DNA from 4 places in the Streptomyces sp. NPDC005791 genome. Region 4 is predicted to be linked to each of the others. Evidence: riboswitches for the same ligand, from Rfam matches in the RefSeq annotation. Region 4 holds a riboswitch; each other region holds the start of a gene.
The links. A riboswitch is a leader RNA that binds a small molecule or an ion and turns the genes downstream of it on or off. The one in region 4 is predicted to bind cobalamin.

Region 1 (7,220 bases), on a different contig from region 4:
CGCCGGAACGCGTCGCTCTCCAGCGACCCGTGCCAGTGCGTCCCCCAGACCGAACCCACCCGGCACCCGTCCAGGAACGGCTCGCCGCCGGCCACCTCGGCGACCCCGTGGTGGATCTCGTACCCCTCCACCGGCTCCCCGAGCGCCGTCCCGACGGGCCGGGCCAAGACCTTCTCCCGGCCGAAGCGGACCCGCACCGGCAGCAGCCCGAGCCCGTCGACCAGACCTGCCCGCGACTCCACGTCGTCCTCGATGCGCTCCCCCAGGACCTGGAACCCGCCGCAGATCCCCAGCACCGGCCGCCCCTCGGCGGCCCGCCGTCGCAGCGCGTCGGCCAGCCCCCGCTCGCGCAGCCACGCCAGCGCCTTCACGGTGCCCCGCGTCCCGGGCACGACCACGAGGTCCGCGTCGGCGAGCTCCTCCGCCCGGTCCACGAACCGCACCACGACACCCGGCTCGGCCGCCAGGGCGTCCACATCGGTGAAGTTCGACATCAGCGGGACGGCGCACACCGCGACGCGCAGCACGTCCGCACCGTGCGGCGGCGCCACGACCGATTCCCGTACGGCGCCGCGCATCGACACCCGCAGTCCGTCCTCCTCGTCGATGCCCAGACCGTGGGCGTACGGCAGCACCCCGTACGTACGCCGGCCCGTGAGCCCGAGGAGCATGTCGAGACCGGGCTCCAGCAACGACACGTCACCACGGAACTTGTTGACGAGGTACCCGGCGACCAGGGACTGGTCCTCGGGGCTCAGCAGCGCCGTCGTGCCGAAGAACGAGGCGAACACACCGCCCCGGTCGATGTCCCCGACCACCAGCACGGGAAAGCGCGCGGCCCGGGCGATGCCCATGTTGACGATGTCCGTACGCCGCAGATTGATCTCGGCCGGACTGCCCGCGCCCTCGCAGATCACGGCGTCGTACGTGCCCCGGAGCTGCTCCAGACAGTCCACGACCGTCCCCAGCAGCGCCTCCTGGCGCCCTCCGTGGTAGCCGCGCGCACTCATCTCGCCGACCGGCTTCCCCATCAGGACGACCTGGCTCGACCGGTCACCACCGGGCTTGAGCAGCACCGGGTTCATCAGCGCCGACGGTTCCACCCGGGCGGCCTGCGCCTGCATCGCCTGGGCCCGGCCGATCTCCGCGCCCTCCCGGGTGACGAACGAGTTCAGCGACATGTTCTGCGCCTTGAACGGTGCGACCTTCACCCCCTGGCGCACCAGCCACCGGCAGATCCCGGCCGTGACGACACTCTTGCCCGCGTCCGACGTGGTTCCCGCGACCAGCAGCCCGCCGCTCATCCGTCTCTCCGTCCCATGGCCAGCCGTCCCGCCGCACACACGGCGAGGGCCAGCACACTCACCCGGCGCGACAGCCGCACCGCCCGTTCGACGTCCGTGACCCGCACGTCCCGGCCCGCCTCGCCGTTGAGGACCGGCCGGTGCTCGACCCGCCCGCCGTACGCGAGGGTGCCGCCGAGCCGTACGCCGAGCGCGCCCGCGAACGAGGCCTCCACCGGGCCCGCGTTGGGGCTGGGATGCCGGCCCGCGTCGGCCCGCCAGGCCCGGACGGCCGCGCGCGGACGCCCTCCGGCGGCCACGGCGAGCACGGCGGTGAGCCGGGCTCCGGGCCAGCCGGCGACGTCGTCGAGCCGGGCCGATGCCCAGCCGTAACGCCGGTAGCGGGGCGACTTGTGGCCGACCATGGCGTCGAGGGTGTTGACGGCCCGGAAGGCGACGAGCCCGGGCACCCCGCCGAGCGCGCCCCACACCAGTGCGCCCACGACGGCGTCCGAGGTGTTCTCGGCGACGGACTCCACCACCGCGCGGGCGATCTGCTGTCCGTCCAGTGCCTGCGGATCACGGCCGCACAGATGCGGCAGCCGCTCCCGGGCCGCTTCGATGTCCCCGGCGGCCAGCGCCCCGCCGACGGCGCGCGCCTCGCGGCCCAGCGAGGTGCCCCCGACGACGGACCAGGTGGCGGCGGCGGTCAGCGCCACGGCGGCTGCGGGACGGTTCCGCACGGCACGGGCGGCCAGCGCGGCGGCGCCCGTGGCACCCCCGGCGCAGACGAGCGTGTGCAGGGCGCCCCAGCCGCGGTGATCGCGCCACAGACGGCTCTCGGCACCCGCCGCGGCGCGCCCGAAGGCGGCGACGGGGTGACCCCGCCGGGGATCACCCAGCAGCAGGTCGCCGATCAGGCCGGCTGCGGCGCCGTACGCGAAGATGCGGTCGGCTCTCACCGCTCAGCCGGCCGTCGCGCCTCGAAGGACCATCACGACGGGTGGTGTGGTGACCGACGCAGGGCAGCCAGGCATGGCGTATGTCCTCACTCAGGGTCCGCGCCCTGGTTCGACGTGACCGGCGACGAGAGTCTCCTGGCTTCCGGATCCGCAGGTCCTCCGGCCTTCCAGCCCGCGGTGGCGGGCCGTGACTTCCGTGTGGAGGCTGCTCCCCGGTGACAGTGGCGGGACCGCGCCGGATTCGCACCGGCTTCCTCTCCTGTCGCCGTAAGGCCGGCTGGGCCGGCCTCAATGGCTACGGCAGTCCACCATGCGCCGCGAACGCCCGTCAACCTGCCGCTGACCTGCGAGGCTGCGGAACCGGTTCGGTGTGCTCAGACGCACGCCGGCCGGACACACCCGTGGTGTGTCCGGCCGGTGACTGCCCCGCGTGGAGGTCAGGCGACGATCAGATAGATGCCGTACGCGACCGCCGCCAGGCACAGCCCGAAGCAGGCGTAGGCGCCGGTGCGCGCGAGGACGCCGGCCCCGCCGCCGCCCTGCGCCGTCGGCGTCTGCCTGGCCAGGCCGGTGATGCCGAGGGTGAAGAGGCCCACCAGTGCGACGGTGATCACGAGGCTGACGCCGAAGACGGAGGCGAGAGCTGCCCAGTCGATGTTCATACGGATCTGTCCTTACACCGTGGCCGGCCGGGCCGGATCGGCCGGGGTCTCGGCCGTCGCGGCCGGAGCGTGGATGGTGGTCTTGAGCTCGGTGGCGGCCACGCCGACGGGCGGCGGGCTGACGGCCGCGATGGCGGTCGTGACGACGCCCACGGGCTCGTCCCCGGTCGCGTTGACGTTGGTGTGGTCGACCGGCTTGCGGCGCGACAGCATCCAGATGGCGCCGGAGCCCGCGACGAGCAGGACGGCGACCACGGCGACGCCCCAGGGGCCCTGCTTGGTCAGGAACTCGGCACCCGCGGCGACCAGGCCGGCGGCAGGCAGTGTCAGCCCCCAGGCGATGAACATCCGGGTGGCGGTGGACCAGCGGACCACGCCTCCCTTGCGTCCGAGGCCCGCGCCCATGACGGCACCGGAGCAGGACTGCGTGGTGGAGAGGGAGAAGCCGAGGTGCGAGGAGGCCAGGATGACCGTGGCGGCGCTCGTCTGGGCCGCGAAGCCCTGCGGCGGACGCAGGTCGGTGAGGCCGCTGCCCATGGTGCGGATGATGCGCCAGCCGCCGAGGTAGGTGCCCAGCGCGATGGCGATACCGGCGGAGGCGATGACCCAGACCGGCGGGTTGGAGCCGGGGGCGAGGACACCACCGGTGACCAGCGCCAGGGTGATGATGCCCATGGTCTTCTGCGCGTCGTTGGTGCCGTGGGCGAGCGAGACGAGACCGGCGGAGGCGATCTGACCGGCGCGGTACCCCTTGGCGGTCGACTTCAGCTGGGCCGGATCCGTGATCTTCCGGTTCAGGCGGTACGTCAGCTTCGTCGCCAGCAGCGCGGCGATACCGGCGACGACGGGCGCGGCGATCGCGGGCAGCAGGACCTTCGTGACGACGGTGCCGCCGTTGATGGAGGACCAGCCGGCCGACATGACCGCGGCGCCGATGAGGCCGCCGAAGAGTGCGTGGGAGGAACTGGAGGGCAGGCCGACCAGCCAGGTCAGCAGGTTCCACAGGATGGCGCCGACGAGCGCGGCGAAGATGACCTCGGTTCTGAGGCCGTCCTCATTGACGATCCCGCCGGAGATCGTCCTGGCGACCTCCACCGACAGGAACGCGCCGACGAGGTTGAGAACGGCGGACATGGCCACCGCTGTCTTGGGCTTGAGCGCGCCGGTCGAGATGGTGGTGGCCATCGCGTTGGCGGTGTCGTGGAAACCGTTCGTGAAATCGAACACGAGAGCTGTCACGACCACAATCGCGAGCAGCAGCGTGATGTGTTCCATTTACCCAGGCAATCGTTCGACGTCATTGGCACGTGGAACGTAAGCAACCAGGGTGAACGGAAGATGAACTGAGCAGGGCGGCACGGTGACCCCAAGCGCGTACGTGGGTTCCGTTTGTGTGCGTGCCGCATGACCGGAGACCTCTGTTCCGTTGCGGGGACAGGCCCCGGCCGTCGCACGCCCTCCGCCCGGATGTCCGATGTGTCCCCCTGGAGAGACATCAGTCACGTCCCCTCACATGCCCCCTAAGATCCCCCGCATGAGTGACGTGAGCACGGAGGCGATCGGACGGGCCTGGGGCGGGGTCGTCGAGACGGCCCGAAGGACGGCGGCGGACGGCCTGGTCGTCGGCACCTCGGGCAACGTCTCGGCCCGGGTCGGCGACATCGTCCTGGTCACCCCCAGCGGGGTGCCCTACGACCGGCTCGGCCCCAGGGACGCGGTCGGCGTCGACATCGAGGGGCGTCAGGTCCTCGGTGACCTCGTCCCGACCAGCGAACTCCCGCTCCACCTGGCCGTCTACCGCGAGACCGACGCGGCGGCCGTCGTCCACACCCACGCCGTGCACGCCACGGCCGTCTCCACCCTCGTCACCGAGCTGCCGCTCGTCCATTACGCCGCCGCCATGCTCGGCGGCCCCGTCCGCACCGCCGCCTACGCGCGCTACGGGACACGGGAGCTCGCCGACGCCATGCTGGCCGCCCTGCGCGACCGCACCGCCTGCCTGCTGCGGAACCACGGCACCGTGGCGTACGGGGCCACCCTCGACGAGGCCTACGACCGCACCGCCCAGCTCGAATGGATGTGCAGGCTCTGGCTTACCGCGAGCTCCGTGCCCGGCCACCGGCCGAGCCTCCTCACACCGGCTCAGCTGCGCGACGTCCAGGACGCCCTGGAGGGGTACGGCCAGCCCGGCTGAGCCCGGCACGCCGCACCGTCCGGCCGACGCCCACTGGCCGTCGGCGCCGGCTGCCGGGACACTGGAGCGGTGCGCCCGGCAACAGCGGCGGCAGTGGCCGTCACCTCGATCCTCGGCGTCGGCGCGGCAGCGGTCGCCGCCGGCCGCTACGCCAGCGACGCCGCCCTCGGGGCGCCCTCGCCCCGCCCGTTCCCGGCGGACCGCCGGCTCACCGTGCACGCCACGGCGGCCGGGCAGATCACCCTGACCCGGTCCTTCACCGCGCTACGCCCCGGCACGTACGGACTGACCGGCCGCGGCGTCCACGCGGTGGTCGGCCCGGTGATCGACCAGGTGCCCGGCCATTCCCTCGTCTCCCCCGACACCGTCGTACGCCGGCTGGAACGCGTGACCCTCGGCAGCCTGAAGCCGGGCGCCAGGGTCCGCCTCACCCCGGAGCTCCACCGAGGCGACCCCCTCACCGCCCTCGGCCTCGCCTACAAGGAGGTCGAGGTCCCCGGCGAACTCGGCGCACTGCCCGCCTGGTTCGTACCCGGCGCCCGCGACACCTGGGTGATCACCGCGCACGGCCTCGGTGCCACCCGGGACCACCCCATGAACGTGATGGGTTTCCTCCACGCCCAGCAGTTCCCCGTGCTCGACCTGGCCTACCGGGGGGACGCGGGCGCCCCGCGCTCCCCGGACGGCCTCTCCCACCTCGGCGAGTCCGAATGGCGTGACCTCGACGCGGCCATCCGCTACGCCGTGCGCTACGGCGCCGAGAAGGTCATCCTCCTCGGATGGTCGTCGGGCGCCTCCATGGCGCTGCACACGGCCGTCAACTCCGCTCTCCGTGACCGCGTCCGCGGCCTCGTCCTCGACTCGCCGGTCCTGGACTGGAAGACCACCCTGCGCGCGCTCGCCTCGGCCCGGGGCGTGCCCTCCGCGCTGCTGCCGCTCGCCGTCCGGGCGGCCCAGGGGCAGACCGGGCTGCACGGCGCACCGCTCCTGGACACCTCGGTGCCGACGGCCCTGCACGTCCCCACGCTGATCGTCCACGGCCCCGACGACGCCCTGGCCCCCTGGCAGCCGTCGCGCGAACTCGCCGCACGCCGCCCCGACCTGGTGGCTCTGCACTCCGTGCCGCAGGCTCCGCATGCGGCGATGTGGAATGCCGACCCGGCCGGCTACGAAGAGGTGCTCCGTCGCTTCCTCACGCCCCTGATGTGAGCTGATGGGACGGAACCGCCCGGTTGGTGCCCCGGCGCCGGCGCCTCTCGAACCCCGGTGACACCGCTTCCGTTTGGGCTTTCGGCCCGTCAGAGGCAAGACTGCTCCTCGTGACGTCCCGTACCCCGCGCGACTCCAGGCTGCGACTTGTCCGCCCACGACCCCAGGCGACCGCCCGTAAGGCCGTGACGACCCGGCGCACCAGGCCGGCCCCCCGCCCACCCGAGGGCACACCGCCACCGGCGGAACTGGCACGGCAGGCCAGGGCCGTACTGGCCGACGCCGTGCGGATCGCCCACTGGGCGGCGGACGGCACGAGTCCGGGCTCCGTCCCGCTCGCCGCCCGGGCCCTGGAAGCCGCGGCTGCCGCGCTGGAGCTCTCACCGGCCCAGGTGATGGCCGGCTGGGACCGGGCCAGACTGGCCGGCCTCATCGAGATGCACGGCGACACCGCCCGCCCCGGCTGGCGGCTGCGCGCCTGGGACCGCGACGACTCCGCCGTACTCCGCGGCTGGGTCGCGCTCTTCGACGCATGGTCGCTCGTCCACGCCTCACCCGACGGCATCGAGGCCACCGCGGTGGCCGAAGCCGTCGAGGCCGTCCCCCAGGTGCTCTCCCTCCTCCAGCTCTCGGCGGGCGCCGTCGCCGTGCCCGCGCTCCTCGACCTGCTCGGACAGCGCGTCGCGGAACTCCACGAGGAGCGGTGCGAGGTGCCGTACGGGCCGCAGGAGCAGCCCGCACCCGCCGGTGGGCAGTCCGCCGACCTGAACGCCCTGCTGCTCGACTGGGCCCTCGAGGGTCTCGCCTCCGTCGGCGCCCTCACGCTCGGCGCGGGCCATGCCACCCTCACCCCGCTGGGCAACTGGGCGGTCTGGGTCAAGCTGGAGCAGATCTGCGTGGCCGCGCAGAG
Region 2 (7,220 bases), on a different contig from region 4:
TTCTCCGTGACGCCGGCCCGTGTGTCCAACTGCGGTGCGACGTACGAGGCCTGCCACGCCGCCTCCTCACACCTGGCGATGAGCGCCGGTGCGAGGGTCGCGCTGGACTTCGAGGTGGACGCCGGTAAGCAGATCGGCGAGGCGACGCTCAAGGTGACCGCTCTCGTGTCCAAGCTGGGCCGCTCTCCCGGGTACGCCCCGGTCGACCTGGTGGTCAACCAGCACGTGCTCGCCCGTGGGCTCACGGTCCCCGGCGGCGGAGATCTGCCGCAGGACAACGTCTTCGCCGTGCCGGGGCGCCTGCTGCGGCCGGGCACCAACACCCTGGAGATACGCACGGCGGATGACGCGCGCAGCATGCTCTGGCTCTACCGCGTCACGCTCGACTCCGTCTACGAACGCGGCCGCTCGGAGCGGGCGATGGCGGCGGAGGCGGCCCGCGACACGGTCTTCGCCTATACGACCGAGCGTCGTGAGCCCTTCACCTCGTCCTGGACGTCCGGCCCCCGGCTGCTGTTCCACGTCGACCGGGGTGAACAGTCGCTGCCCGCGCAGCTGGGGTGGCGCGGGGTGGACGGTGCGGAGTCGGCGATCAGCTTCCAGTCGAACATGTCCGACTTCCATGGCCATCACCGTGCCGCCGACGGCACACTCGCGGAGTTCCGCGGCAGGATCAGCGGACGCTGGGCCTTCCCGGAGGGCACCGAGGACACACACGTGCACCGGTTCGGAACGGAGGAGGGGTGGGGCGGCGACTGGCACAGCTCCGACGAGCTGCGGCTCCTGGTGGACGACGGCTCGGGACCCGTGGAGCGGGTGACCTGGCGTGATCAGCGGGGCAATTCCGGTGTGGCCGGGCTGCGCACCGGCGCGGGCGCCCCGTCGGACGTCACCGCGGACGCGACCGTGGTCGACGTGAGCGACGAGTACACGGCTGCCGGGGAGATCGCGGACCACCTGCTCCACGCCTCGCGGGAGAAGTGGCTGGCGGGTGACGCCCAGGCCTGGGTGGAGTTCGGGTTCGAGCGTCCCGTCGCCCTCACCTCGTACACGCTGACCTCGGCCGACGACTTCCCTCAGCGTGATCCCCGGGACTGGCTGCTCCTCGGCTCGACGGACGGTGTCCGGTGGACCCAGCTGGACTCCCGGTCGGGGGAGGGCTTCACCGAGCGCTTCGAGGCGAGGGCGTTCCGGATCGGCGGGACCGCGGCCGCCCCGTTCACCCGCTACCGCCTCGACATCACCGGGAACGGGGGCGCGGACGAGATACAGCTCTCCGGCGTACGGTTCACCGGCATCGGGCCCGTCGACTTCAGCGGTTACTACCAGCGGTACGACGAGGGCCCCATCGGCTACCGGGGGGCGGCGCTCAACGTGCCGGAGAGCTCCGCCGACTCCGCCGTGGAGGCGGAGAGGGCGGCAGAGGCGGCCCGGCTCGCGGAGGAGGCCGAGCAGGCGGCCCGGCTCGCGGAGGAACTCGACCGGGCTGCCCGGAGCCTGGCCGAAGCGGCCCGGTCCATGGGCAGGATGGCCGCCTGGGTCCGGGGCCGCTGACGGGCCGCCGCGATGCCGCTCCGTCGCGACGGCCTCGACCTCGTCAGCCCTCCGGGTAGCGGCGCGGCGTCCAGACGATCTGCCGGCCGTCGCCCCGGCGCACCCACCGGGTCTGCGAGGACCCGACGATGAGAAGCGTGCGCATGTCCACCTCGGCCGGGTCGAGATCGGCCAGCCGCACCGTCCGCACGCTCTCCGACGGCCCGCCGACGTCGCGGCCGAGAACCACGGGCGTGTCGGGGGAGCGGTGTTCCAGCAGCAGGTCGCGGGCCTTGCCGACCTGCCAGGTCCTGCTACGGGAGCCGGGGTTGTAGAGCGCCATCACCAGATCGGCCGTGGCCGCCGCGCGCAGCCGCTCGGCGATGACCTCCCACGGCTTGAGGCGGTCGGAGAGGGAGATGGTGGCGTAGTCATGGCCCAGCGGCGCGCCCGCCCGTGCGGCGGCCGCGTTCGCCGCGGTCACCCCGGGCAGCACCCGCACGGCGATGTCCGTGTACGCGTCCTGCGAGGCCACTTCCAGCACGGCCGTCGCCATCGCGAAGACCCCGGGGTCACCTCCGGACACCACGGCCACGCGACGGCCACGGCGTGCGAGGTCGAGCGCGAATTCGGCGCGCTCCGACTCGACCTTGTTGTCGGAGCCGTGCCGCAGCTGGCCCGGCCGCACCGGCACCCGGTCCAGGTAGGTCGTGTATCCGACCAGGTCGTCGGCGGCGGCCAGCGCCCCGCGCGTCTCGGGCGTCAGCCACAGCGGTCCGGCCGGCCCCGTGCCGACCACGACGACCTCACCGGTGTCCCGGCCCGCTGCCGGGGAGGGGCGGGGTGCGTCGATCCGGCTGGGGAGCACGGCCACGGCGAAGTACGGCACGGAGTCCGCGTCGATGTCCGCCAGGTCGCCGGTCCGCTCCCCCGCCATGGTGGCGCGCTCGACGTACCGCGCCTCGGGCAGCCGCCCGGACGCCTCGAAGGCGCGGCGCACGGCGGGGAAGGTGCGGCCCAGTTTCATCACCACGGCGGAGTCGGTGGAGGCCAGACGCGCCGTCAGCTCCTCCTCCGGCAGGGTGCCCGGAAGGATCGTCAGCACCTCCTCGGCCTCGACGAGCGGGGTGCCGAGCCGGGCGGCGGCGGCGCTGACCGAGGTGACACCGGGGATGACCTCGGTGGCGTAACGGTCCGCGAGACGCTTGTGCATGTGCTGGTACGAGCCGTAGAAGAGCGGGTCGCCCTCGGCCAGCACGGCGACGGTGCGCCCGGCGTCCAGGTGCACCGCGAGCCGGGCGGCGGCCTCCTCGTAGAACTCGTCCAGCGCTCCCCGGTAGCCGCCCGGGTGGTCCGTGGTCTCCGTCGTGACGGGGTAGACCAGGGCCTCCTCGACGTGGTCGGGGCGGATGTACCGCGCCGCGATCGAGCGGGCGATGGAGCGGCCGTGCCGGGCGGAGTGGTAGGCGACGACATCGGCCTCGCCGATGATCTGCACGGCGCGTACGGTCATCAGATCCGGGTCTCCGGGGCCGAGCCCGACCCCGTACAGCCGCCCTGTGGTGCCGGTGTGCTGCTGCTCGGGCACGCTCACTCCTCTTCGCTGGCGATGGCGTTGAGGGCGGCGGCCGCGATGGCGCTGCCGCCGCGGCGGCCCCGCACGACGAGGTGTTCCAGCCCGGACGGGTGGACGGCCAGGGCTTCCTTGGACTCGGCGGCCCCGATGAAACCGACGGGCACACCGATGACGGCGGCGGGGCGCGGGGCGCCCTCCTCGATCATCTCCAGCAGCCTGAAGAGCGCGGTGGGCGCGTTGCCGACGGCGACGACCGCGCCCTCCATCCGGTCCCGCCACAGCTCGAGGGCGGCGGCGCTGCGGGTGGTGCCGAGCTTCGCGGCCAACGCGGGGACGGTGGGGTCGGACAGCGTGCAGATGACCTCGTTGTCCGCGGGCAGCCGCTTGCGGGTGACACCGCTGGCGACCATGGCCACGTCACACAGGATCGGTGCACCGGAGCGCAGGGCCGCGCGGGCATCGGCCACCACGTTCGGTGAGAAGGCGAGATCGCGTACGAGGTCGACCATGCCGCAGGCGTGGATCATGCGGACGGCGACCTGGCTCACATCGGCGGGCAGCCCTGCCAGATCCGCCTCCGCGCGGATGGTGGCGAAGGACTGGCGGTAGATCGCCGGTCCGTCCTTCTCGTACTGGTGCACAGTGCTGTCGCTTTCTTCATCGAACCGGTCGGACAGGGGGTGGTGCGTGGTGCTCAGACGCGCGCGCCCCGGGCGGCCGCCACGGTCGCGGCGAGCACGACCGGGTCGTCGTCCCGGACCGTTGCCGCCTCGGTGCTCAGGCCTCCCCGCACATGGGAGATCCGGTGTCCTCCTCCGGAGGTGGCGACCACGTCGATCCACTCCCCGTGGGGGTGGCCGCAGCGGCGTTCGCATCCGGACCAGTACACAGGGAGCCGTCCGGCAGGGCCGACGGCGGCCCCCGCCTCGGCCCGTACGTCGGCCAGCGACTTCGCACAGCCGGGCCGTCCGATGCAGGCCCCGACACCGGCCCACGGGGAGTCGGGCCCGGTGATCAGACCGGCCTCGGAGAACTCCCCCAGCAGGCCGTCCGCGAGGTGAGGTGCGATGCCGGTGACCACGGCTCCGCGCCAGGGCGTGAGCCGGAGTTCGCCGCCGCGGGCCAGCAACCGCCACTGCGCCGGGTCCAGCCGCCCCAGCGGTACGCCGACGGACAGCGCGGCCTCCCGGCCGTTGTCCGGGACGCGGCCGGGCTCCGGGGCCGTGGTGCCGGGAGGGCGGGGACGGGACTCAGGTGCGCCGGCGATCCCGGCCTGCCGGAGCCGTCGTACGACGTTGTCGCGCAGCGCGGCCGTCGCGTCGTGCGGCAGGTCCCGCACCCGCCAGGCACCGGTGTCCCGGGCCGCGTCCAGGAAGGCCTCGGCGGCGACGATCGCGGCGCGGGGGCCGTCGCAGGAGGGGACGCGGAGAGCGGCGTCACCGTCCCCGACGCGCAGCAGCGCGTATCCGTCGGCGCGGCCCAGGAGTGTGAGGTCGGCGCCGATGGCGTCCACGTCTCCCCGGCCGTCGTCGAGTGCGAACAGAAAGCGTCCGGAGAGTGCTGTGGTCCGGTCGTTTCCGCAGAGGAGCCGGTCCAGCTCGGTCAGCCACGGTCTGAGGTCTGTGGACCCGAGACCGTCCAGCCCGGAGAGCGGGGACGCGACCACGTTGCGTACGCGCTCATGCGCTTCGGAGGGCAGCAACCCGGCCCGGCTCAGCAATCCGGCCAGCTCCGCACCGCAGTCGGGGGCGAGCCCGCGCAGCTGCACGTTCCCACGGGAGGTGAGATGCAGCTCACCGTCACCGAAGCGCTCGGCCGCCTGCCCCAGCGCCGCTGCCTGGTGGGGCGTCAACACCCCGCCGGGTATGCGTATCCGCGCCAGCGCACCGTCGTCCGCCCGGTGCAGCCGCAGTGCGCCGGGGCAGGCGTCACCGCTGCTCCGGGCACACGCGTCGCCCGGAGACCGGGACGGAAGGGAGGAGGCGGACATGGCGGCGAGCATACCGACCGTGACCGTGGCACACCCCGACGGTCACTGTGACCTACGGGACACCCACCGCCGCCCCGGTCAGGACGGGGGCCGTCTGGTCAGGACCCCCCACCCGCCGCCTACTATGCCTAGTGCCGCGTCAGTCAGGGTTTGCCCGTCAAGGAGCGGCGTCAGGTGCGTGCTGTCGGTGTGCCGGCCGGAAGCCCTTGTACTGGATGTACTCGGGCTTTCGGCCGGTGCGGCGAGAGTGCGTGCCGGGCGTCGCGACGGGGCGAACCTTGGCTGATGCGGCACTAGCGGCGGTCCGTTGGGTCCGCCATCGCCATACGGCGACATGGGAGGAAGCCCGGTGAGATTCCGGCGCGGTCCCGCCACTGTGAGCCCGGCCGTCCGGCCGTGCGAGTCAGGAACTCCCGTCCCCGAGGTCCCGGTTCCGCCCAGGACCCCCATCCGACACCGCCCGGGGCGTGGACACCCCGGGGAAGGACTGACGCCGCATGATCCTGCTCCTGTCGACGTCCGACACCGACCTGCTCAGCGCCCGTGCCTCCGGCGGCCCGGTCGGCTTCCGCTACGCGAACCCGTCCCGGCTCTCCGCCGAGGACCTGCCGCAGCTCCTGGAGGGCACGGATCTCGTCGTCGTGCGTCTCCTCGGTGGTGTCCGCGCCTGGCAGGAGGGGCTCGACCAGGTTCTCGCCACCGGTCGGCCCGTCGTCGTCCTCACCGGTGAACAGGCCCCCGACGCCCAGCTGATGGCCGCCTCCACGGTGCCCATCGGCATCGCGGCGGAGGCGCACGCCTACCTCGCGCACGGCGGCCCCGCCAACCTGGAACAGCTGGCCCGCTTCCTCTCCGACACCGTGCTGCTCACCGGCCACGGCTTCGAGCCGCCCGCCCCGGCCCCCGCGTGGGGTCCGCTGGAGCGGACCGCCCGGGACGTCACAGGACCGACGGTCGCGGTGCTCTACTACCGCGCCCACCACATGAGCGGGAACACCGCGTTCGTCGAGGCGCTCTGCACCGCCGTCGAGGACGCGGGCGCACGCCCCCTCCCGCTGTACGTCGCCTCGCTGCGCACCCCCGAGCCCGAGCTCATCGACGAACTCCGCGCCGCGGACGCCATCGTGACCACCGTCCTCGCCGCGGGCGGCACCAAGCCCGCCACCGCCTCGGCCGGCGGCGACGACGAGTCATGGGACGCGGGCGCCCTCACCGGCCTCGACGTACCCGTCCTCCAGGCGCTCTGCCTCACCAGCCCGCGCGCGGCCTGGGAGGAGAACGACGAGGGTGTCTCCCCGCTGGACGCGGCCACCCAGATCGCCGTCCCCGAGTTCGACGGCCGTCTGATCACCGTCCCGTTCTCCTTCAAGGAGATCGACGAGGACGGTCTGCCCGCGTACGTCGCCGACGCCGAGCGCGCCGCCCGGGTCGCCGGGATCGCCGTGCGCCATGCGCGGCTCCGCCACATCCCGGCCGCCGAGAAGCGGATCGCGCTCGTCCTGTCCGCGTATCCGACCAAGCACTCCCGCATCGGGAACGCCGTCGGTCTCGACACCCCCGCCAGCGCCGTCGCCCTGCTGCGCAGGCTCCGTGCCGAGGGCTACGACTTCGGGCCTGAGGAGGACATCCCGGGCCTGGTCTCCGGCGACGGTGACGAGTTGATCTACGCGCTGATCGAGGCCGGCGGTCACGACCAGGAGTGGCTGACCGAGGAGCAGCTGGCCCGCAACCCGGTCCGCATCCCCGCCGCCGACTACCGCCGCTGGTTCGCCACGCTCCCCGCCGAGTTGCGCGAGGCCGTCGAGCAGCACTGGGGCCCGGCGCCCGGCGAGATGTTCCTCGACCGGTCCCGCAACCCGGAGGGCGACATCGTGCTCGCCGCCCTTCGTCGCGGGAACCTGCTGATCCTCATCCAGCCGCCGCGCGGCTTCGGCGAGAACCCGATCGCGATCTACCACGACCCCGATCTGCCGCCCTCGCACCACTACCTGGCCGCCTACCGCTGGATCGCCGCGTCCGCCGACGACAACGGCTTCGGCGCCGACGCGATGATCCACCTGGGCAAGCACGGCAACCTGGAGTGGCTGCCCGGCAAGAACGCCGGCCTGTCCGCCGCCTGCG
Region 3 (7,220 bases), on a different contig from region 4:
CTGGATCACCGTCAAGACCGGCATGTTCGGCATGAAGGAGAGTTTCGTACCGCTGGCAGGAGCCCGCCGCGTGGGTTCCGACCTGCACGTCTCGCACCCGAAGGACCGAGTCAAGGAAGCCCCCCGCGTGGACGCCGACGCGCATCTCTCCGTATCGGAGGAGGAGGAGCTGTACCGGCACTACGGGATGGCCAGGAAGGGCACGGGTAACGCCGGGGCACACGGTGACGCGCGCACGACGTCCGGGACCGGAACAGGAGCGATGGGAGCCGCCGGCGCCGCAGGTGCTGCCGGAACCGCTCGCACCACTTCGGCCGGCCAGGCGAAAGCCACCGGCACCACGGCCGGCGCGGGCAGGCACCGCGACATGGACGCCTCCTCCACCTCGCGCCCGCTCGCGGGAGCCGGAGCCGAGCGGTCCGCCGCGGGCGCCGGAGGCCGGGAGGACATGATCCGGTCCGAGGAGCAGCTCCAGGTCGGCACGGAGGAGTACGAGAGCGGAAGGGCGCGGCTGCACAAGTACGTCGTGACCGAGAACGTCACGCGGACGGTGCCCGTGTCCCATGAGGAGGTGCGCGTGGTGCGCGAGCCTATGCGGCCTGGCGAGAAGGGAACAGGCATGAAGGGGCGCGAACTCGGCGAGCAGGACGTCGAAGTCACCCTGCACGCCGAACGAGCCACCGTCCGCAAGGAGGCGGTCCCCGTGGAGCGGGTCCACCTCGAAACCAGCAAGGTCACCGAGCAGAAGGAAGTCTCCGCCGAGCTCCGCAAGGAGAAGATCGACTACGCGGACGGCAAGGACACGGGCAGCGGCAAGGACACGGGCGGCGAGTTCGGCCAGGGACGTCGTCGCTGACCCCTCACACAGACAGCGGCGAAAGGCCGCACCACAGCAGCGAGGGGCGGACCCGGATGGTTCACGGGCCCGCCCTCTCGTCGTGCCTGCGCCGTCCGTGGACGGCTTCTCCCGGCAGGAACCGCACCGACGGGCGTCCGTCGGGCCCTTCCGGCCGCACCACCGCGCGTACGCGGTAGACATCGGCGACGAGTTCCTCGGTGATCACCTCCGAGGGTGTGCCGGCGGCCACCACACGGCCTTCCTTCATGACTGTCACCCGGTCGCAGAACATCGCGGCCAGATTGAGGTCGTGCAGCGCGATCACCGCGGTGACGGGCAGCGCGGCCACCAGGGACAGGAGTTCCAGCTGGTGTTGGATGTCCAGGTGGTTCGTGGGTTCGTCCAGCAGCAGCTCACGGGGCTGCTGGGCCAGGGCGCGGGCGATCTGGACGCGCTGGCGTTCACCGCCGGACAGGGTGTGCCAGGACTGCCCCGCGCGGTCGGCGAGCCCGGTGTGGGTCAAGGCCTCTCGCACGGCGGCCTCGTCCTCGGGCCCGGGCGCGGACCAGGCGCGCCGGTGCGGGATGCGGCCGAGGCGTACGACGTCCAGCACACTCAGATCGACCTGGGTGACCGCGTGCTGGTCGACGACGGCCACCCGGCGGGCCACACCGCGCCGGCCGGTCTCGGCGAGAGTGCGGCCGTCGAGGGTGACGACGCCCGCGCCGGGGGTGAGTACGCCCGCCATCACCCGCAGGAGCGTGGTCTTGCCGGAGCCGTTCGGTCCGAGGAGTCCGACGGTGGTGCCGGGCGGCGGCGCGATGCTCACGTCGTCGAGGACGATCCGCCCGCCGGCTTCCCTGCCGACCCGCGCGGCCCTCAGGCCGTCGCCGGGGGTGCCCGCCCGGGTCATCCGTTTCTCCTCGTGCGGTAGAGGACCAGAACGAAGGCGGGCACCCCGATGAGGGAAGTGACGACGCCGACCGGAACCTCCTGCGGGTCCAGGACGGTCCTGGCCAGGGTGTCGACCCAGACCAGGAACACGGCTCCGGCGAGCGCCGTCACCGGCAGCAGCCGCCGGTGCCCGGACCCGGTCAACGCCCGGGCGGCGTGCGGCAGGACGAGGCCGACGAACCCGATGGCGCCCGCCGAGCTGACGAGGGCCGCGGTCAGCAGCGCGGTGGTGCAGAGCAGCACGATCCGGGTGCGGGCCACATGCACCCCGAGGGCTGCCGCCGCGTCCTGCCCGAAGGCGAAGGCGTCGAGGGTACGAGCATGGCCGAGGCAGACCAGCAGGGTCACGGCGAGCACGGCGGAACACATCCACACATCGCCCCAGCCGACCCCGCTCAGCGAACCGAGCAGCCAGAACAGCACACCCCGGGTCTGTTCGGCGTCGGCCGCCGTCATCACGACGAAGGAGGTGAGTGCGGAGAAGAGCTGCATGGCCGCGACCCCGGAGAGGACCACCCGGTCGGTGGAACCGCCGAGGACGTGGCTGAGCAGCAGGACGAGGGCGAACGAGCAGAGGGCCCCGACGAAGGCGCCGCCCGAGATCGACACCGCTCCCCCGCCGACGCCCAGGACGACGACGACCACCGCGCCGGTGGACGCCCCGGAGGAGACACCGAGGACGAACGGGTCGGCGAGCGGGTTGCGCAGCAGCGACTGCATCACGGTGCCGCACACCGCGAGTCCGGCCCCGCACACCGCGGCCAGCAGGGTGCGGGGCATGCGCAGGTTCCAGATGATGCCGTCGCGTATGGGGGTCAGGCCTGCCTCGGTGAGGCCGAGGTGGGAGGCCACCGCGGACCAGACGTCGGGGACGGAGATACGGGCGGGCCCGATCGTGACGGCGACCGCGACGGACAGGAGCAGCAGGGCGAACCCGGCGCCCCACAGGACACCGTCGCGCAGCAGCCGGGCTCCTGCGGCCGCACCGGCCGCGGGTGGCTGCTCCAGGCTCATGTCCGGAGCGTGCAGAGCGTGTCCGGTCTTCGTCACCCCGCGAGCCCGAACGAACGCAGACCCGCGGCGACCTGCTCCACGCCCTCCACGGTCCGGATGGACGGGTTCATCGCCTGGCCGCTGAGCAGGACATACCGCTTGTGCCGGACGGCGTCCATGTTCTTGGTGGCGGGGTTGGACTCCAGGAACTCGATCTTCTTGGCGGCGCTCTCGGCCGTCTGCGACTTACGGGTCAGGTCGCCGATGACCAGCACGTCGGGGTTGCGGTCGGCGACGGTCTCCCAGTTGATCTGGGGCCATTCCTCGTGGGTGTCGTCGAAGACGTTCTCCGCGCCGAGTTCCTCGGTGATGATGCCGGGGGCTCCGCAGCAGCCGGCGAGGTAGGGGGCCTCGGCGTTGGCGAACCAGTAGAGCATCGTGGTGCCGGAGGCGTCCATGCCCTCGGTCGCCTTGCCGATACGGGCCTCGAGGCGGGCGACGAGAGCGTCGCCCCGCTCGGGGACGCCGAACACCCGGGCCAGCTCGCGCACTTCGGTGTAGACGCTGTCCATGGTCAGACGCTTCGTACGGGAGCCGTCGCCGCTGCCGCTGTTGTCCTTGGCCGTGCAGTCGGACGGCGAGACGTAGGTCGGCACACCGAGGTCCTCGAACTGCTCGCGGGGAGCCACACCGCCCTTGCCCAGGGTCGATTCGAAGGAGGCGCTGACGAAGTCGGGTTCCTGGTCGAGGACCTTCTCCGAGGAGGGACGGTTCTGCGCGATGCGGGGAACCTTCGCGTCGGCCTTCTCCAGGCCCTTCATCACGGGGTCGGTCCAGGTGGAGGTGCCGGCGATCCGGTCCGCCAGGCCCAGGGAGAACAGGATCTCCGTCGACCCCTGGTCGAGGGAGACCGCGTGCCGCGGGGCAGCCTCGACGGTCACGGTGCGCCCGCAGTTCTTCAGCGTCACCGGTTGACCGGCGCCGCCCCCGCTCTTCGCGGCTGTGGTCGATCCGCTGCCGCCGCAGGCGGTCAGCAGGACGAGTCCCGCGAGGAGCAGGGTGGTTCGGCGTACGGTGCTGGCTATGGGCGGCACGGAGTCCCTCGGCGTCTCTGGGCTCATGCGCGAAGCCCGTTACGGTGTTCCGCCTCCGGAACGGAAGCGGGTGCCAGCAGGTCTTCGGACTCGGGTTCGTCCGGACGGAGCGCCTTCCCGGTACACCCGAGGGTGTCCCAGTGGCAGTGGCCCCGCCCGTCCCCCTCACCGCTGCGCGTCAGCTCCGGATTCGCACCGGATTCCCTGACTCCACGTGGAGTGTGACTGGCTTCTGCAAGTTATCACGCGGCGCGGCGCGGGCCTCGGGGGCCGACGGCCGGTACGGCGCGCGGGCCCCCTCCGTACCGGCCTTCGGGCGGGTCAGCCCTTGGGGTGAACCGATTCGCCGCCTTGCGTCCACGGCTTCGCGCTCCGGCGGGCGAGCACGGACACCGCGCCCCAGTAGGCCAGCAGAACGCCGCGCAGGACCAGGATCTCCAGGCTCTCCCCCAGGCGGCCGTACAGGGTCTGTCCCCTGGTCACGGCGCTCATCGGGCGTCCGCCGGGCCCGTGTTCCAGGGGCCGCGGGGATCGTCGTACGCGTTCGCGTAACCGGGTCCGGCGATGGGCCAGTCGGCGAGCAGGGCCTCGGGCAGGGCGAAGGATTCGGCCAGTTGCGGGGAGTGCGCTGCGACGGCCGCGATCAGCTGCTCGGCGGTCTCCGGCAGGGCTTCGACCTGATCGCCGCTCAGGAGGCCTGCGGCCAGCAGGTCACCGCTGTTGCGGGCCACCCATTCGACGGCGAACAGCCGCTCCAGTTCTCCCAGCCGGTCCTTGGCGTCCCCCTCGGGCAGCGCCGCGCGGGCCTCCGCGTAGGCTGCGGCGGCCTCCTGGTACGCGTATGCCTCGACCCCGCGCAGGGCGGGGCCCGAGGCCGCGTTCCACCGCTCGAGGAGGTCGGCGTCGGGCGCCCGCTGCGCGCGCTCCCTCGCCCGGGCGAACCAGATGTCCTGGAGCGCGGTGAGGAGCCGGCCCAGGAAGCGCGGGTCGGCCAGGTCACCGGGGCTCGGGCCCCGGCCCGGGGCCTCGTCCTGACGGGGCTCGGCGGCGAAGAGCATCTCCGCCGCGGCCTTGGCGTACAGGGCGATGTTGTCGCCCTCCGCGGTGATGGCCCCCTCCACCCCTGTGACGAGTTCGGTCATGCCGTTGTTCTCCAGCAGGGCCTGCGCGCCGCAGCGTTCGCGGCTCTCGACGATGACGTCACGAGCCCGCCAGGTGATCCACGCCTTGGCGACGTCGACGAGTCTGCCGGCGTCCCTCCGGCCGTCCTCGCCCGTGCAGGCTTCCCACCGCTGCTGGGCCCGGCGGTGGAGGAGGCTCATGGCGAAGACCGTGGCCATGGCGGAGGCGAGCGGCCCGTGGTGGGTCCGGTGCGCGTTGACGGGCAGGGGCGGCGCGCCCCGCGTCCCGGAGATCAGCCGGTGACCGCCGTAGCGCACGGCGACGGCGAGGGTCGCGCGGGCCGAGCCCGCCGCACAGGCGCTCATGGACACGCGGCCGGGGACGACCCGTCCGATCGAGGTCAGAAAGCGCCGCCGCCTGTCCCCCGGGCCGGTCCTGAACTCCCCGGGGACCTCGCTCTCGTCGCCGCGTTCCAGCAGGGCGTCCCGCGCCACGAAGAGCCGGTCGAACGAGGTCAGGCAGTGGTCCACCGGACTTCCCATCCGGGCCGGGAGACGCCGCACGCGGACGCCCGGCAGTGTCTCCTCGTCGTCGGTGAGCGGCACCAGGAAGAGACGTACCCCGTGGTCGGATCCGTCGGCCACCAGACGAGCGGCGACCAGCCCGGACTTGGCTCCGCCCGCCGGGCTGGTGTTGGGCATGAACTTCTGGGCGCCCGCGTTCGGGGTGTGCAGGACGAAGCCGTTCCTCTCACGGTCGTAGGTCGCGGTGGTCTCCATGGCCGAGGCGTTGTTGCCGTGTGCCACCTCCGTACAGAGGAAGGTACCGATGCGCCGCATCGTCAGATAGTCGGACAGATCGCGACGGTCCGCGCACGCGTGGTCGAGGAGGCTGCCGAGGAAGAGGTTGTAGTGGATGCCCGCCACGGTGGTCAGCGCGGGGTCCACCGGGCCGAGCCAGGCGTGCAGAGCGGCCAGCGCCCGGGAGTCGGCGGCGAGGCGTGCCCCGCTGTCGAGGGAGAGGTTGAGGATCCGCAACCGGTCGTAGGCGAGCTCCAGTCGCTCCTCGGGCGTTCCGCCGGCGGGGCGGCGGAACGGTTCTGTGCTGATCAGCCGCTGCCAGAATCCGTGCTCGCGGCGGAATTCCGGGCCGAGGAGGACGCCGGTCAGCAGATCGGTGGTGGACGGGGGAGGGTTGGTGGTAAGGGTCACGGTCATAACGAAATCAACGACCGCGGTACGGGCGAGGACACCCTGGCCGCCCTACCGCTCCGGGACGGGCATGCTGGTCAGAGCCGCTGCGAGCTCGTGCCCGTCGGGAGGCAGCGCGCCGGCCCGTGCGACGGTCACCGCGGCCGAGGCCACGGCGTGGCGCAGCACGTCGTCCAGGACGGCGGCGTCCAGGGTGCGCAGACGTGCGCGGCCTGCTGCTCCGAGCAGTCCGTGCGAGGCCAGGGCGTGCAGGGCGCCCGACATGAACGCATCGCCCGCGCCCACCGTGTCCACGACCCGTACGGGCGGTGCGCCGATGCTCACCGTCACGCCCGGCAGGAACGCCGTCGCCCCACCGGCGCCCCTGGTGACCAGGACGACAGCCGGTCCGGAACCCAGCCACCGTTCGGCGGCCTCCTCCGGGGCCTCGTCCGGATACAGCCAGCGCAGGTCCTCGTCGCTGGCCTTGACGATGTCGCTCAGCTCCACGCAGCGCTCCGCCCGGTCCACGGCAGGGGCGTGCTCTCCCATCAGCGCGGGCCGCACGTTGGGGTCGTAACTGATGGTCGCCGCACCCCGGAGCGACCGGACGAGGTGCAAAACGGTGTCCGCGCCGGGCTCCAGGGCCGTGGCGACCGATCCGGTGTGGACATGCTGGGGCGGCTCCCGGAGCTGCACCGGGCCCAGCGCCCAGGTGATCTCGAAGGTGTAAGCGGCCCGGCCCTGGTCGTCGAGGTCCACCGTGGCGGCCGGGGTGGGCGCACCGCTCCCGTCGTCGAGGATCCGCACCCCGGCCGAGGCCAGGTGGTCCCGGACAAGCCGCCCGCCGGGGTCCGGGCCGAGTTGGGTGACCAAGGTCGTGCTCCGGCCGAGGCGGGCCAGGCCGTACGCGACGTTCGCGGGGCTGCCGCCGGGATGGATGCGGTCCGGCGTGCCCGGCAGCCGGACGATGTCGGCGACGCATTCACCGATGACCAGCAGGTCGGGGCTGTCGGGCATGGGCAGGGG
Region 4 (7,220 bases):
GGCACTCGCCGCACTGGTGCGCCGACACGGGCTGCCACGGATGCGGGTGCTGCTGCGGCTGTCGGACTTCTCGGGCACCGCGGTGAAGGTCCTGAGCCGCCGCAGTCGCTTCGGCTTCCCCACGTCGGAGTTGGCCGGCCTGCTGGATGCCTGCGAGAGGCACCACGAGGCCTTGGAGGTCATAGGCGTCTCCTACCACCTCGACACCACAAGCCTCGACGAGAAGGCCCTCGCACTGGAGGGCTGCGTACGGGCCATGGACGAGTGCAGGGCCCGGGGGATGCGCCCGCGGGTGATCGACATCGGCGGCGGGTTCGGGGTCAGCTATCTCGCCGACGGAGCACAGTGGGAGCGCTACACCAGCCAGCTGACCCTGGCGGCGATGGGCCGGCGCGAGGCTCTGGCCTGGCGCAACCACTCGTACGGGCTGAGCAGTGAAGGCGGGACCCTTCGCGGGAGCCTGGATCTCTACCCCTCCCATCGCCCGGTCGCCGGGGCCGACTACCTGGACGAGCTCCTGCGCAGTCCCGCCCCCACGCTCGGCCGCCCACTGGCGACGCTGCTCCTGGAGAACCTGTACGACCTGTGCGTCGAGCCGGGCCGAGCTCTGCTGGACCAGTGCGGGCTGACCTTGGCGCGTGTGCTGGAGACGCGTCTCGAGACGGACGGCACACACTCGATACGTCTGGCGATGAACGCCGACGACTGTGCTCTCGAGGAGCACGGCATCCTCATGGATCCGATCGTTCTCCACCGCGGCGAACGGTGGGAGTCGACGGAGGGCTCCGCGGAGTCCTTCGGGGTCCACCTCCACGGCAACCTGTGCCTCGAATCCGATCTCATCACACGCCGGCTGGTCTTCCTCCCCCGGCTGCCGGACCCGGGTGACCTCCTGGCGTTCCCCAACACAGCCGGCTACTGCATGGATTTCAACGCCCATCACGCCCAGCGGCGCCCACTCGCCCGCAAGGTGGCGGCCTACTTAGGAGCCGACGGCTGGCAGTGGCGTCTCGACGATCAGTACTGGCCCATACATTCCGAAGAGGACGCGCATGAGGTATGACAGCATCATCGAAACAGTCGGCAACACACCCTTGGTGCGTATCGACCCTCACGTCCACGGCCTGCAGAACGTCGACCTCTACGCGAAGCTCGAGTTCTGTAATCCCTTCGGTTCACTGAAGGACCGGGCAGCGTGGAACATGGTCCGGCCCGGCCTTACCTCGGCAGTCGAACAGGGTAGCCAGATCGTCGAGTTGTCCAGCGGGAACACGGCCAAGGCACTTGCCGCCATAGCCGGGATGCACGGGATCGGATTCAAGAGTGTCACCAACCGGATGAAGATACCGGAGATAAAGGAGATGCTCCTGTTACTGGGTGCCGAGATCGAGGAGCTGCCGGGGCAGACCGAGTGCCTTGATCCCACCAACTCGGAGGACCCCCTGACCCTGTTCCACCGCAGCCTCAACGAACCGGGGAGCACCCACCTCCACACCGATCAGTACTACAACGCGCGTAACCCGGAGGCCCATGAATCCGGCACCGGGCCCGAGATCGTGGCGGACCTCGACGGCCGGGCGCCGGACTGGTTCATCTCGGGTGTCGGCACCGCCGGGTCGTCCACCGGAGTGGCGCGGGCGTTACGGGAACGGAACCCGAAGGTCGGAGTGGTGGGGCTCGTCGCGGACAAGTCGGACTTCATACCGGGGATCAGGAACATCGACGAGGTGCAGGAAGTCGGCATCTTCGACCCGGCCACCTACGACACCCTCGAGAAGGTCACCTCCTCCGAGGCGATCGACGGAATGCTGACGCTTGTCCGGCGGTGCGGGATCCTGGCCGGACCGACCGGCGGAGCGGCCTACTTCGGAGCGGTCCGGCACCTTCGGGACATCGGTCCGCAACTCACCGAACCCGCGACAGCCGTCTTCATCGTGTGCGACCGCGTCGAGAGCTATCTGAGTTACATCAGAAAACGCCGCCCTGAACTCCTGGGCCAGCGGCCGCGGAACAACTCGGCTGCGTCCGTGTCTTCCGAGGAGCTGGAAGGAACGGCCGTCGTAGAGGTCGCCGAGGCACAGAAATGGATGGCGGCGGAGAAGCCCCTGGTCGTGGACATGCGCAGCTCGTACGCCTATGCGGCCCTGCACATCGAGGGGTCGATCAACATCGTCGACGAACTGTTCGACGATCTCGTCCGCGGCGGGCTGCCGTTCAGCAAGTCCCAGCCGGTGCTCCTGGCGTGCCCCGTCGGTGAGAGGTCCCTGCAGTACGCGGCGCTCCTGACCCGCATGGGCCATCCGGATGTGCGCAGCCTCGCCGGGGGCATCATCGCCTGGCGCGATGCCGGCGCACCGTTGGTGCGGGAGTGACCCGCGTGCCGGGCGATGCGACCGACGTGGATGAGGAGGACCTGACCGCCTGGAACACCGCCCTCCGCGCGCAGTTCCCGATCGTGGCCGGTCAACCCGGTCTGGCCTATCTGGACAGCGCCGCGACCGCGCAGAAGCCGCAGGCGGTCCTGGACGCGGTCCAGGAGTACCTGACGACCTCCAACGCGAACGCGGGGCGCGGTACCTACCCGTGGGCCAACAGGACGACGAGCCTGATCGAGGAGACCAGGGCGCGGGTCAAGGCCTTCCTCGACGATCCGGATCCGGACACCTCGGCGGTGCACTTCGTCAGTGGGACCACGGAGGGGCTGCGCCTGGTGGCCCTGGACTGGCTGGTCCGTGAACTCCGGGACGGGGACGAGATCATCGTCCCCTTCGCGGATCACGAGGCGAACGTGTCGCCCTGGCTGGAGACGGTCGAGTCGCTGGCCCGCCAGGGCACTCGTGTCACGGCCCGTGAGATGCCCTACCAGGCCTCGTCCGGTGACTACGACACGGAGGCGCTCGCCGAACTCGTCTCCTCCCGCACGCGCTTCGTGGCGGTGACCCACGTCCACCACGTCTACGGCGGAGACATGAACGTGCACCGGATCCGCCGGGCGGTGGGACCCGATCCGGTGATCTGTATGGACGCTGCCCAGAGCGTCGGCCATCTGCCTGTCTCCATGAAGGCACTGGACGTCGACTTCGCCGTCTTCTCCGGGCACAAGGCACTGGCGCTGCCCGGCTCCGGAGCGGTCTGGTCCCGTGGCGTGCGCGGGGCCCCCTTCACGCCGCGCGGCTGGAGCGGCACACCGAACACCGTGGGCATCGTCAGCCTGAGCGCCGCCCTGGACTGGCTCGACCGGGCCGGGCCGGCGCGGATCGCACGGTGGACCGCGGAGCTGACCGCCCGGCTGACGGACGGGCTGCGCACGCTGACGCCGTATGAAGTGGTGGGGTGCCAACTGAGTCTGGCGGAGGAATCCTCGGTGCAGCAGCGACACGGCATCGTGACCTTCAGGCACCGGGACATCGATGCGGCCGACCTCGGATTCATCCTCTTCAGTCACGGGTTCATGGTGCGGGCGGACGGCCTCTGCCAGGGCCCGGCCGGTGAGAACCGCAGCTCCGTACGGGTCAGTCTGCATGCCTACAACAGCCGGCACGAGGTAGACCGGTTGCTGGAGGTGCTCACCGAGCTGACCTAGTGCCGATGACAATCGTTTTCACCTGTAGATTCGGGGTCACGTAGCGGAACCGAGTGCGTAGAGGTGGTACAGCAAGATGAGCGTGAGCATGTCGACGGCCCAGCTGTGGGTGGACCGCTGGGAACAGCAGCAGCAGCGGTACGCGATCGACCGGGAAGAACGCTTCACCGTGGTCGCGGATGTGGTGGAACACGTGACGGCCGGTCACGCGACCCCACGGGTGCTGGATCTGGGCTGTGGACCCGGTTCGCTGCCCGCGCGGCTGATCGAGCGCCTGCCGCAGGCCGAGATCGTGGCCGTCGACATGGACCCGCTGCTGCTGGCACTGGCCCGCGCCCGTCATCCGGACGCCGCCCGGTACGTCGAGGCCGTGATCGGCGAAGAGGGCTGGACGAGCGCCCTCGATCTCCAGGAGCCGGTCGACGCGGTCGTGTCCACCACCGCGCTCCACTACCTCCCCGAAGGGGTGCTGCGGAACACGTACACGGAGCTGACCGCGCTGCTACGGCCCGGCGGGGTACTGATCAACGCGGACCACCTGTCGCAGGACGGGGCCGGGTTCGCCGAGATCGCCGAGTTCGTCGGGGTCCGCCGGGCCGAACGCCGGCACGCCTTCGATCACGAGGACTGGGAGGCGTGGTGGTCCGCCGTCGAGAGCGATCCTGAGCTGACGCAGCTGTGCGCCGAGCGCCGTAAGCCGGGCTTCGTCCACGCCGACTGCGCCGTCACGCTCGGCCGGCACGTCGAACTGCTGGCCGAAGCGGGCTTCGGCCATGCCAGCCCGGTCTGGCAGGTGGGCAACAGCTACGTGCTCGTCGCCATCCGGCAGTAGGCCGTGAGGGCCGGGGCGACGCCGCCCCGGCCCTCACGGGCAACCGTCACCTCTGGGCGTACCTGAGATGGGGAGCGACGTCCTGCCCGGCGAAGGCTGAACTCGGCGGCCCGTCCGGCGGCGAACCAGTGAAGGGCAGGTCCCGCCGCCCGCGCCGGGAGCCGGCGGTGCAGGACCGGGAGAGCCGCGAGCCGACGGTGGGCCGCCCGCATCCACGACCGGATCACGGCCCTGCCCGACGGGTACGCCACCGAGGCGGCACGGACGTCACCTTGTCCGATGGCGAGGCCCGACACCTGTCCGTGGGCCTTGCTCGCCGACGCCCCCGCCCCCGCCCCCGTCCTCGTCCCCGTCCTCGTCCCCGTCCTCGTCCCGGACGAGGCCACCGCCTACGCCGATCCGCACTCCGAGGCACTGACCCAGGACACATGGTCCGAACGGCCCGGGGCCGCATCCCGCTGGTATCGCGCACGGACTGGCGACGATCCACACCGCCGACCTGATCGTGGTCCTGGAAGGAGGACGCCTCACAGAACAGGGCCATTGCGTGAACCTGCTGCCCCGGGACGGTCGTTACGCCCGGCGGGCGCACCGCTCGGCCTACGTCCGCGGCCCACCGAGGTCGGCCGGTTCCGGCTCGTGAGCTTGTCTTCGCGCCTCGCCCGGCACTACTGTCTCCACGCCTTGGTGAACGGGAAATCCGGTGTGATGCCGGTGCGGCCCTCGCCACTGTGATCGGGAAGTCCGGCTCCGGCCCTCGCGGGCAGCCACTGGGTCCTTGTGACCCGGGAAGGCGGAGTTCGGGCGGTGGTACCCGTAAGCCAGGAGACCGGCCAAGGCACTTCAACCATCCACGAGGTGCTGGAGAGGGTCTGCTGAGCCATGCACATAGCCGAGGGTTTTCTGCCTCCGGCGCACGCGATCGCCTGGGGTGTCGCGTCCGCGCCGTTCGTCGTCCACGGAGTCCGGTCACTGACGCGTGAAGTCAGGGAGAATCCTGAGAGCACGCTGCTCCTGGGTGCCTCCGGAGCCTTCACCTTCGTACTTTCCGCTTTGAAGATCCCTTCCGTGACGGGGAGTTGTTCGCACCCCACCGGCACGGGCCTGGGGGCCATCCTGTTCCGCCCGCCGATCATGGCGGTCCTGGGCACCATCACTCTGCTGTTCCAGGCGCTCCTGCTCGCCCACGGCGGTCTGACCACGCTGGGGGCCAACGTCTTCTCGATGGCGGTGGCCGGGCCCTGGGTGGGGTACGCGGTCTACAAGCTGCTGCGCAGGTACGGCGCGGCGCTGATGGTGGCGGTGTTCTTCGGCGCGTTCGTCGCCGACCTGTCGACCTACTGCGTCACGAGCGTGCAACTGGCGCTGGCCTTCCCGGACCCGAGCAGCGGGTTCGTGGGCGCGCTCGGCAAGTTCGGCTCCATCTTCGCGGTCACCCAGATCCCGCTCGCGGTGAGCGAAGGGCTCCTGACCGTTCTGGTCATGCGGCTCCTCGTGCAGTCCAGCAAGGGAGATCTGACCCGGCTCGGCGTGTTCCTCGCCGGCAAGCGGGACCGGACCAGGACGGCCGAGACCGAGGCGGTGGCGCGATGAACAGGAACACGAAGATAAACGCTCTTCTGCTGCTCGTCGTGGCCGCGCTGGCCGTCCTGCCCTTGGCCCTCGGCCTCGGCGACGACGAGAAGGAACCGTTCGCGGGCGCCGACGCCCAGGCCGAGACGGCGATCACCGAGATCGATCCCGCATACGAGCCCTGGTTCTCCCCGTTGTACGAACCGCCCTCCGGCGAGATCGAGTCGGCGCTGTTCGCCCTCCAGGCCGCCCTGGGCGCGGGTGTCCTCGCCTACTACTTCGGCCTGCGACGCGGGCGTCGTCAGGGCGAGCTGCGCGCGACCGCGCAGCGGGACAGCGGCGGCGCCGGGGAGCCCGCGGGCCGGGGGAACTGAGCGCGCGTGCTGCCGATCGACGCGGCGGCGCACAGCAGTCGCTGGCGCCGCCGCCATCCCCTGGACAAGGCCGTACTGGGTCTGGGACTCACGGCTCTGGCGATCTCGCTGCCGCCCTGGCCCGGAGCCGCACTGATCCTTCTCACGGCTGTCGCCGTGCTGCTGGGGCCGGCCGGTGTGCCCGCCCGCCGACTCTGGCGGGCCTACCGGGTTCCTCTGGGTTTCTGTGTCACCGGGGCGGCCACGCTTCTCGTGCAGGTCGGCGGGCCGGAAGGACTCGTGACCCTGGCCGACGGCGGGCCGGCCCGTGCCGGGGAGCTGCTGCTTCGCACCTCGGCGGCGTCGCTCGGGGTCCTGCTGTTCGCCTTCACCACCCCCATGTCCGATCTGCTGCCCCGCCTGGTCGAGGCAGGGGTGCCCGCTCCGGTGGTGGACGTCGCCCTGGTGACCTACCGCATGAGCTTCCTGCTCCTCGACTCCGTACGCCGTGTGCGGGAGGCCCAGGCGGCCCGGCTCGGACACACCACCCGGGCGGCCGCCTGGCGGTCCTTCGCCGGACTCGGAGCCACCGCGTTCATCAGGGCCTTCGAACGCGCGGCACGGCTCCAGACAGGGCTTGCCGGGCGGGGCTACGACGGAACCCTGCGTGTCCTGGTGCCCGCGGCCCGCGTCTCCGTCCGGTTCATGGCCGTGAGCGTCACACTGCTCGCGGCCCTCACCGCCCTGACCTTCGTGCTGGAAAGGCTTGTGTCATGAGCGAATCCGTGCTGCTCGCACTGCGGGACGCGTCCTTCGCGTACGAGGACGGTCCTGCCGTACTCAACGGCCTCGACTTCGAGGCGTACGAAGGACGTGCGCT

Region 1: another riboswitch for cobalamin. It lies ahead of ACFYSH_RS31640 (cobalamin biosynthesis protein); the one in region 4 lies ahead of ACFYSH_RS08450 (energy-coupling factor ABC transporter permease).
Region 2: another riboswitch for cobalamin. It lies ahead of cobN (cobaltochelatase subunit CobN); the one in region 4 lies ahead of ACFYSH_RS08450 (energy-coupling factor ABC transporter permease).
Region 3: another riboswitch for cobalamin. It lies ahead of ACFYSH_RS13955 (ABC transporter substrate-binding protein); the one in region 4 lies ahead of ACFYSH_RS08450 (energy-coupling factor ABC transporter permease).

Annotation. Positions count from the first base shown of each region.
Region 1 covers NZ_JBIAIP010000024.1:10,300-17,519, forward strand. Annotated here, with positions in the region: gene ACFYSH_RS31635 (cobyric acid synthase) at 1-1,304, opposite strand, end outside; gene ACFYSH_RS31640 (cobalamin biosynthesis protein) at 1,301-2,245, opposite strand; cobalamin riboswitch at 2,374-2,503, opposite strand; gene ACFYSH_RS31645 (hypothetical protein) at 2,683-2,907, opposite strand; gene ACFYSH_RS31650 (inorganic phosphate transporter) at 2,920-4,182, opposite strand; gene ACFYSH_RS31655 (class II aldolase/adducin family protein) at 4,442-5,101, shown strand; gene ACFYSH_RS31660 (alpha/beta hydrolase) at 5,171-6,310, shown strand; gene ACFYSH_RS31665 (hypothetical protein) at 6,496-7,220, shown strand, end outside.
Region 2 covers NZ_JBIAIP010000004.1:99,818-107,037, reverse strand. Annotated here, with positions in the region: gene ACFYSH_RS09995 (alpha-1,2-mannosidase) at 1-1,554, shown strand, start outside; gene ACFYSH_RS09990 (precorrin-2 C(20)-methyltransferase) at 1,598-3,127, opposite strand; gene ACFYSH_RS09985 (precorrin-8X methylmutase) at 3,124-3,750, opposite strand; gene cobG (precorrin-3B synthase) at 3,804-5,111, opposite strand; cobalamin riboswitch at 5,391-5,532, shown strand; gene cobN (cobaltochelatase subunit CobN) at 5,597-7,220, shown strand, end outside.
Region 3 covers NZ_JBIAIP010000006.1:109,571-116,790, reverse strand. Annotated here, with positions in the region: gene ACFYSH_RS13970 (PRC and DUF2382 domain-containing protein) at 1-856, shown strand, start outside; gene ACFYSH_RS13965 (ABC transporter ATP-binding protein) at 918-1,751, opposite strand; gene ACFYSH_RS13960 (iron chelate uptake ABC transporter family permease subunit) at 1,748-2,806, opposite strand; gene ACFYSH_RS13955 (ABC transporter substrate-binding protein) at 2,839-3,906, opposite strand; cobalamin riboswitch at 3,937-4,124, opposite strand; gene ACFYSH_RS13950 (hypothetical protein) at 4,201-4,362, opposite strand; gene ACFYSH_RS13945 (acyl-CoA dehydrogenase) at 4,368-6,218, opposite strand; gene ACFYSH_RS13940 (carbohydrate kinase) at 6,264-7,211, opposite strand.
Region 4 covers NZ_JBIAIP010000003.1:292,813-300,032, reverse strand. Annotated here, with positions in the region: gene ACFYSH_RS08470 (Y4yA family PLP-dependent enzyme) at 1-1,063, shown strand, start outside; gene ACFYSH_RS08465 (pyridoxal-phosphate dependent enzyme) at 1,053-2,372, shown strand; gene ACFYSH_RS08460 (aminotransferase class V-fold PLP-dependent enzyme) at 2,378-3,583, shown strand; gene ACFYSH_RS08455 (class I SAM-dependent methyltransferase) at 3,660-4,415, shown strand; cobalamin riboswitch at 5,084-5,268, shown strand; gene ACFYSH_RS08450 (energy-coupling factor ABC transporter permease) at 5,298-6,008, shown strand; gene ACFYSH_RS08445 (energy-coupling factor ABC transporter substrate-binding protein) at 6,005-6,361, shown strand; gene cbiQ (cobalt ECF transporter T component CbiQ) at 6,368-7,117, shown strand; gene ACFYSH_RS08435 (ATP-binding cassette domain-containing protein) at 7,114-7,220, shown strand, end outside.